DNA from 2 places in the Ensifer sp. LC384 genome. Region 1 is predicted to be linked to the other one. Evidence: riboswitches for the same ligand, from Rfam matches in the RefSeq annotation. Region 1 holds a riboswitch; the other holds the start of a gene.
What was found. A riboswitch is a leader RNA that binds a small molecule or an ion and turns the genes downstream of it on or off. The one in region 1 is predicted to bind FMN.

Region 1 (4,416 bases):
TCCGGCGAAATGCCTGATGGCAGCAATTGCAGCAGTTCCGGCTCGGCGCCGGTGTCCTTGTAAACGCCGACGACAGATGCGCGTTCAGCAAGCACGAAGAACAGATTGTCGTCGCCGAACTTGGCGGCCTCGAGGCCCTCCGGCTCGACACCCTTGGCCGACGAGCGCTTCTCCGGATAATGGCCGATCGACGCGATCGCGTGCTCGAAGCTCGCGCCCGATTCGAACAGGACCTTACCGGCCGTGTCGAAGATCGTGAAGCCGCGCGAACCACCCTCATAGTCACCTTCGTTGGCAACGACGATGCGATCGTCGTCAAGCCACTTGACGGCGTCAGGTTCGCGCTTGCGGCCCGACTGCTCGTCCTTGAAGGCGATAGCACCGTCGCGCTTGGTGTCGATGTCCTTGAGGTCGGCTGCGCCGGCGGAGAAATGCGTCTTTACCGCCGCGGACTTGGCGTCGATGATGACGATGTGGTTGTTTTCCTGCAGCGTCAGCGCGATCTCGTCCTTGCCGTTGAAGGAGACGAATTCCGGCTCTGGATCGTCGCCAGCAACTTCGGCAAGACCCGTCAGAGTCACGTGCTTGATCGTCGCGCAATCGGCAACGCCGTCCTTCAGAGACAGGATCACCAGATCGCCGGCAGGCATCTGCGGGATCTTGCCGTCGTTGACCTCCTCATCACGCTCGTTCTCGATGGCGATCGCGGCAAGCGTGCGGTCCTTGTTGACAGCGACAGAGTCCGGCTGACCGCCGAGATCACAGGTCGCCTCGACCTTCTTCGAGGCAACGTCGACGGTGGCGAGGAAGCCGGAAGGCTTTGTGAAGCTTTCGCGCGTATTGACCGCAACCAGCGCCTTGGCACCGGCGACAGTCACCGATGTCGGCTCTCCCTCGAACGAAACAGTGCCGGCGGCCTTCGGCGCCTTGGCCTCGGTGATGTCGATGAGGCCGATGCGCTTGCCCGGGCTATCGGAGTAAATCAGCGTGTTGCCGTCTTCGGTTGCGGTGATGATTTCCGCGGATGTGGCTTCCTTGCGGGCATCACCCTCGGGCAGGTTGTCGGCAACGGCGAAGGACGCAATACGATTGAACACCGGTTCGGCGGCAGCCGGAAAAGCAACGGACGCGAGAAGCATGGCGGCGAGCGCCGTTCTGCATGATGAAATGGTCATGAAATCCCCCATATCGAATATTCAAAACAAGGGGGTTCTGCGGGATGGCGATGACAGGCGCATGACAACCCTGCGCCTTTGTTCTGCAGCGTTGCGCTACGCGGTCGCGCGCTCGCGTTTCATCTCGTTGCGCATGATGAAAAGCGAGGCGCCGAGGATCAGGACGGCCCCTAGCCAGAGATAGCCGCTCGGCGCATAACCGAAAACGATCCAGCCGGCCAACACGTTGAGCGGCAGCTTGAGATCGTCGAAAGGCTGCACATAGGCGGCGTCGGCGACGGTATAGGCCAGCGTCAATAGATATTGCGCCACCACCGTCAGCAGCCCCGCCAGCACCAATAGCGCAAGGATGCTGCCGCTTGGCACGGCAAATCCTGTCGACAGCGCCAGCACGCCGTTGATCGGCGTCAGAAGCACAAGCAACCAGACCGTTATCGTCTCCGGACGCTCGATGCCCGTCAGGCTCTTGGTGATCAACGACGACGCCCCCCAGAGCAGTGCCGAGAGGATGGGCAGCAAGGCTGCCCAGGTGAAGCTTTCCGACCAGGGCTGCAGGATGATCGTGGCGCCAGCAAAACCGACTGCCGCCGCAGCCCAGCGCGCAGCACCGACGCGTTCGCCGAGGAAGAGGCGCGCACCGAGAATGATGAAGAACGGCGACGTCATCACTAGCGCGATGGCCTGCCAGATCGGAACCGAAGCCAGCCCCGAAACCCAGGCCCCCACACCCAGCGCCGCAAGGGCAACGCGAACGACGTGACGCCAGGGATAATCGGTGCGCATCGCCGACAAGCCGACCCGAAACAGGAACGGCAGGGAGAAGACGAGCGCGAATTCATATTGCCAGAAGGCGGTCGAAGTGGCGGAAAAGCCGAGCTGCATCGTCATCCATTGCGTGACGACATTCAGCAGAGCGAAGGCGACGCCGGCCAGTATCATCCAGGCGGCACCGGCCATGGCGCGGGAGGTGAAAAGTGCTTGGGTAGTCTCGCTCATGTCCTTCATCCGCAAACAGGGACCAACACAAATCAGGACGCATGAGCGCAGGGCGCGACAACGGACAGCGCTGCCCTTCGCACCAACGATCATTCTCTTTCATCCGGACTATGACCGTCGGCTCCGGAGTTGCACCGGATCTGCTACCTTCCGGCGCAAAACCGCCGGAAGCGCTCGCGGGCTTGGGCTTACTGCATAATTCCTTAAATCGGATCCGATTTAAGGAGAAAATTATGCAGCAACTTTCAAGCGTCACAGCGTCCTTTGCGCGTCATATTTGACGCGCGGCGCTGTAAGCCCTTACCGCCGGTGGGGACTTTCACCCCGCCCTGAGAACAGGCTGAGCCCTAGACCAAAGACCGCCCTGCCGCAAGGCCACCCGAAAAGCAAAAGGGCCCGGCGTGAGCCGAACCCTTCAAGACTTGGACTGCCGGCCTCGTATCCGGCCGTCAAGCAAACTCATCAGCCGTTAACGGCATCCTTCAGGCCCTTGCCGGCCGTGAACTTCGGAACGTTGCGTGCCGGGATGTCAACTTCAGCGCCCGTGGACGGGTTGCGGCCCTTGGAGGCTTCGCGACGCGAAACGGAGAAGTTGCCGAAACCGACGAGGCGAATGTCGCCGCCGTTCTTCAGTTCAGCCTGGATGGTCTCGAAAACTGCATCAACTGCGGAAGATGCGTCGGTCTTGGAAAGTCCGGCCTTCTCAGCAACGGCAGACACGAGCTCATTTTTGTTCATGTTTCCACCCCTTTCAAAATGGTTCGAAACAACTGTGTTTTTAAGCCGCGGCGGCTTGCGCATCGCCCGCGTCTTGCCATTCCCAATTGCGCCTAATCCCTTGGAATGCAAGGCTTGCGGCATGCTTTTACAACAAAAAAGACCGGCCAAAGGCCGGTCTTCCTTGTTTTTCCACCAAATGGGCTGCCGGGGAGCACAATTGCACCCACCCGTGCCTGTCGATCAGTGGGCGATGGAAGCGCCCGCTTCATCCTGCGAATCAACGGCGGCGACTGGTGCCGGCTCATTTGCAGGGTCCCATTCGATCGGCTCCGGGACGCGGACCAGAGCGTGCTCAAGCACTTCACCCATCCGCGAAACGGGGATGATCTCGAGCACGTTCTTCACGTTGTCCGGAATTTCAGCGAGATCCTTGGCGTTCTCCTCAGGGATCAGCACCTTCTTGATGCCGCCGCGAACCGCCGCCAGCAGTTTTTCCTTCAGGCCGCCGATCGGCAGCACGCGGCCGCGAAGGGTGATCTCACCCGTCATCGCCACGTCCTTGGAGATCGGGATGCCGGTCATCACCGACACGATCGCCGTCGCCATGGCAACACCGGCCGACGGGCCATCCTTGGGCGTCGCACCCTCCGGCAGGTGCACGTGGATGTCGCGCTTGTCGAACAGCGGCGGTTCGATGCCGAAGTCGATCGCCCGCGAGCGCACGTAAGACGCCGCCGCCGAAATCGATTCCTTCATCACGTCGCGCAGGTTGCCGGTAACGGTCATCCGGCCCTTGCCGGGCATCATGACGCCTTCGATCGTCAGCAGCTCGCCGCCGACCTCAGTCCAGGCAAGCCCTGTGACCACGCCGACCTGATCGTCGCGTTCGGCTTCGCCGTGACGGTAGCGCGGTACACCCAGGTAATCCGGGATGTTTTCCGCGGTGACTGCTACTGCCTTGGCCTTGCCCTTGATGATCTCGGTTACCGCCTTGCGGGCCAGCTTCATCAGTTCGCGCTCGAAGTTACGAACGCCCGCTTCACGGGTGTAGGTCTGGATGACCGCCATCAGCGCACCGTCGGTGACCGAAAACTCTTTCGGCTGCAGCGCGTGATCGCGGATCGCCTTCGGCAGTAGGTGCCGCTTGGCGATTTCCAGCTTTTCCTCTTCCGTGTAGCCGGCGATGCGGATCACTTCCATGCGGTCCATCAGCGGCGCCGGAATGTTCAGCGTGTTTGCCGTGGTGATGAACATGACGTTGGACAGATCGTATTCGACTTCCAGGTAGTGATCCATGAAGGTCGAGTTCTGTTCCGGATCCAGCACCTCCAGCAGAGCCGAGGACGGGTCGCCACGGAAGTCCTGGCCCATCTTGTCGATCTCGTCGAACAGGAAGAGCGGGTTGGACTTCTTCGCCTTCTTCATCGACTGGACGACCTTGCCGGGCATCGAACCGATGTAGGTGCGGCGGTGACCGCGGATTTCCGCTTCGTCGCGAACGCCGCCCAGCGCCATGCGCACGTAT
Region 2 (4,416 bases), on a different contig from region 1:
GATCGCAATCGGAGCAGACAGCGCCGGCAAGCCCTTGCTCGACGTCATCGCCGCCCACCTCAAGGGTAAGGCCGATCTCGAAGTCAACGACCTCAGCCAGTCCGGCTTCTATGCCGACCTGTCGCAGAAGCTGGCACAGACCATCGTCGATGGCGAGAACGAGCGCGGCATCCTGTTCTGCGGCACCGGCATCGGTGTCTGCATCTCGGCCAACAAGGTGCCGGGCATCCGCGCCGCGCTGACCCACGACACTTATTCCGCCGAGCGGGCGGCCAAGTCGAACAACGCCCAGATCATCACCATGGGCGCGCGCGTCATCGGGCCGGAACTTGCAAAGTCGATTGTCGATGCCTGGCTTGCCTCCGAGTTTGACCCTAACGGCCCGTCGGCCGGCAATGTCGAGGCGATCGATCGCCTCGATACGGCGAAGTAAGCATCCGACCACCATTACCGCGATGCACGTTGATCCTCCCTCGCGCATTGCGGCGAGACGCCCGGCAGAGATGCCGGGCGTTTTCTTTTTCGGGCTCGCGCCGCGCCTTGACGAAGCTTCTGCAAATATTTGAATATGCTTGCGGATTGTCAAATGCAGGGGCGTCATCTCATGAGTGAAGGAACCTCGACAGAGCCGCATCCGAGCGCCCATCACCATGTGGCGCGGATGAGCGGCCGCGACACGCACGAACATCATAGGACGGCGACGACGCTCGAACTTCTGTTCGACTTGACCTTCGTCATCGCGTTCAGCCTGGCGGCTTCGCAACTCGCCCATTTTCTCGCGGAAGGGCACTATTTTGCCGGGCTGTTCGGCTTTGCGCTCGCGACCTTCTCGATCTGCTGGGCCTGGATCAATTTCAGCTGGTTCGCGTCCGCCTATGACACGGATGACTGGATTTTTCGCAGCGTGACCATGGTGCAGATGGTCGGCGTTCTGATCCTGGCGATCGGTCTGCCGCCAATGTTCGAGTCGATCGACAAGGGCGAGCACCTCGACAACGGCGTGATGGTTCTCGGCTATGTCGTCATGCGCGTGGCGATGCTTTTCCAATGGCTGCGCGCGAGCCGGCAGGACCCGGCACGGCGCGGCGCGTGCCTCACCTATGTGAAGGCGATCAGCGTCGCCCAGTTCGGTTGGGTCGTGCTGATCTTCATCGACTTTTCGCTTGTCGTGACCTTCGCCATGGTCGTCGCGCTGACGGCGATCGAAATGCTCGGACCCTATCTGGCCGAGACGCGGCATGGAGGTACGCCCTGGCACGCCCACCACATCGCCGAGCGCTACGGGCTTCTCGCCATTATCGCACTCGGGGAAGGGGTTGTCGGCACAGTTGCGTCGATCTCGGCCGTGGTCGAGGGGCAGGGCTGGAATCTCGATGTCGCGCTCGTCTGCCTCGCGGGCACCGGGCTCACCTTCGGCATGTGGTGGATCTACTTCCTGCTGCCGAGCGCCGAGGTGCTGCATCACTACCGGCTCAAGCGGGCCTTCGTCTGGGGCTACGGCCACATGCCGATCTTCGCCTCGATCGTTGCGACCGGCGCGGGCCTGCACGTGGCCGCTTACTATATCGAGCACAAGGCCCATATCGGCTCGGTCGCGACGGTGCTGACGGTCGCGGTGCCCGTCGCGTTCTACATCGGGCTCCTCTATGCGATGTACACCTATCTGATGCAGCAGGCGGACCGCCTGCATCTCTGGCTGCTCATGGGCACGGCGCTCGTGCTGGCTGCCTCTGTGGTCGCGGCCCTGGCCGGGGTCGGCATGGCGAAGTGCCTGATCATCCTGATGTTTGCGCCGGTCGTGACCATCGTCGGCTACGAGGCGGCCGGCCACCGTCACCGGATGGCCGCGCTGGAGCGCAGTTTGCGCAAGAGCGAAGCGGCGCATTGATTTCGCGAGTCGAAACAGCGGCTTGTGACCGTCCGTTGCGGATTTGAATCACGCGTCTCAGAGATTGATTCAAAGGCTGTGGACGGCGAAGATGTGTGGAAAATAGCCCTCTCCCCGCGGGCGGTGAGATGGGACGGCCGAGCGTGCCGTGGGCGTATCCTCCCGCGCAGGCGCTGCAGAGGCATGATGCAGTGTGACGGCGGTCGCACGCTTTCCGGTAGGTCTGCCGAGATCATGGTTCGCAGCGCGCGCCCCGCGTTTCCTTCTCCCCGCGTGCGGGGAGAAGGTGGCCGGCAGGCCGGATGAGGGGGCAGCCGGTTTCAGGTCCGATGCTATGGCCTGCTGGCAGATCAGGCGTTGATCAGCGCCAGCTTGGCGCGGGCGTCGAGGATCTGGACGCAGGCATTGGCGGCTTCTTCGCCCTTGGCGACGAAGTGCTCGCGGAAGAAGGCGATCAGCGGCGCGCTTTCCTGGAAATTGTGCGGCGTCAGCACGGCCGAAAGCACCGGCACGTCGGTATCGAGCTGGACGCGCATCATGCCGTCGAGCACGGTGCCGGCGACGAAGTCATGGCGGTAGATGCCGCCGTCGACGACGAAGGCGGTGCCGAGGATCGCGGCATAACGGCCGGTCCTGGCAAGCTTCTGCGCGTGCAGCGGAATTTCCAGCGCGCCCGGTACGTCGAAGATCTCGACGTCGGCCGCCGTGCCGCCAAGCTTCGTCCATTGGGCGACGAAGGCATCGACGCAGCGGTCGACGATGTCGGCGTGCCAGCGGGCACGGACGATCGCAATCTTGGCGGTGGGGTGGGAAAGAATAGTCATGGTCTCAAGCCTTCCAGGGTTTGGCGTTTCCAATTTTCCCGTCGGGCGAACATGCATGCGCGCGAAACCCCGGCGCGGGGTCCACGTTGCTGCTTGCTCTCTTCCATCCGGACTGTGACCGTCGGCTCCGGAATCTGACCGGATCTGCTGACCCCCGGAGCTTGAGCTCCAAGGCGCTCGCGGGCTTCGATCTTTCGATCGCTACCGCCGGTGGGGAGTTTCACCCCGCCCTGAGAACAGGAGCGACTATATAGATCGGCCACGCGCGGTCAAACGCGTGTCGCGACGAAAATCCTAGAAATCACGACAGATTTTTCCAAGGTCTGCCGTCGCCGGGGTGAAATAATTCCGGCAGCGCGGTAGCTTTCGACCCAAACCTATTCGCGGATGACCAGCAGGTCCTTGGCGGCGAAACGCAGCGTCACGTTGTCGCCAGAGACCGGCGGCGTCACGCCCGGATCGTTGAACATGTCGAAGGAGATGACGTCGCCGCCGACGCGCAACCTGGTGCGGATGACTGAGCCGAGGAAGCTGGTCGATACCACCTGGCCGGCAAGCGCGGTGTCGCCCTTGGCGCTGTCGGCAATCGAGCCTGCCTCCGGGCGCAGCGCCAGCGAAATGTTGTCGCCGCCCTTCATGCCGGCGATCGCATCCCTCAGGGAAACCTGCTGGTTGCCGATAGTGACGGCGCCTGCGGCCGGGTCGGCGACCTTGGCTTCGATGATGTTGAGCGTGCCGACGAAGGAGGCGACGAAGCGGGTGGAAGGCGTGTTGTAGATCTCGAACGGCGTGCCGATCTGGTCGGCGCGGCCGGCATTCATGACGACGATGCGATCGGAGATCGACAGGGCCTCTTCCTGGTCATGGGTAACGAACACGGTGGTGATGCCGAGCTGCTGCTGGATCTGGCGGATTTCTTCGCGCAGCGACACGCGGATCTTGGCGTCGAGTGCCGACAGCGGCTCGTCGAGCAGCAGCACCTGCGGCTTGACGGCGAGCGCGCGGGCGAGCGCGACGCGCTGTTGCTGGCCGCCGGAAAGCTGGTAGGGGAAGCGATCGGCCAGGTGCTCGAGCTTGATCAGGCTCAGCATCTGCTTGACGCGTGTGTCGATCTCCGCCTTCTGCGCGCCGGCGACCTTGAGGCCGAAGGCGACGTTGTCCTGCACGTTCATGTTGGGAAACAGCGCATAGGCCTGGAACACCATGCCGATATTGCGCTGGTTTGGCTTCAGCGTTCCCTGGTCCTTGCCATTAATGACGATGGATCCGCTGGAGGGTGTCTCGAAGCCGGCGATCATGCGCAGGACGGTCGTCTTGCCGCAGCCCGACGGGCCGAGGAAGGACACGAACTCGCCCTTTTCGATCGACATGTCGAAGCCATGCACGACCTGCACGGGGCCGAAGGATTTCTGGATGTTGGTCAGTGTCAGGAAACTCATGCGGAACGATCCTCAGGCCTTGGGAGGCGCGCTTTTTTGGAAGCGCGAGACGAGCTGGATGAGGCCGAGGCAGCCCCAGGTGATGCCGAACGCGATCACGGCGAGCGCGGCGGGCTCATAGGCGCGGTTGGCGCCGAGAAGCTGCATATACGGACCGAATGCCGGCCGGTTCAAAAGCGCCGCCATGGTGAACTCGCCAATAACGATGGCGAAGGTCAGGAAGGCGCCCGAGAGCACCGCGACAAGAACATTCGGCAGGATGATC

Region 2: another riboswitch for FMN. It lies ahead of BC363_RS01420 (6,7-dimethyl-8-ribityllumazine synthase); the one in region 1 lies ahead of BC363_RS23115 (DMT family transporter).

The regions. Positions count from the first base shown of each region.
Region 1 is NZ_MBST01000034.1:230,555-234,970, reverse strand. Features, by position in the region: gene BC363_RS23120 (esterase-like activity of phytase family protein) at 1-1,187, opposite strand, end outside; gene BC363_RS23115 (DMT family transporter) at 1,272-2,171, opposite strand; FMN riboswitch at 2,259-2,512, opposite strand; gene hupB (DNA-binding protein HupB) at 2,634-2,909, opposite strand; gene lon (endopeptidase La) at 3,132-4,416, opposite strand, start outside.
Region 2 is NZ_MBST01000001.1:294,449-298,864, reverse strand. Features, by position in the region: gene BC363_RS01430 (RpiB/LacA/LacB family sugar-phosphate isomerase) at 1-433, shown strand, start outside; gene BC363_RS01425 (low temperature requirement protein A) at 605-1,888, shown strand; gene BC363_RS01420 (6,7-dimethyl-8-ribityllumazine synthase) at 2,239-2,712, opposite strand; FMN riboswitch at 2,804-2,954, opposite strand; gene BC363_RS01415 (ABC transporter ATP-binding protein) at 3,090-4,151, opposite strand; gene BC363_RS01410 (ABC transporter permease) at 4,164-4,416, opposite strand, start outside.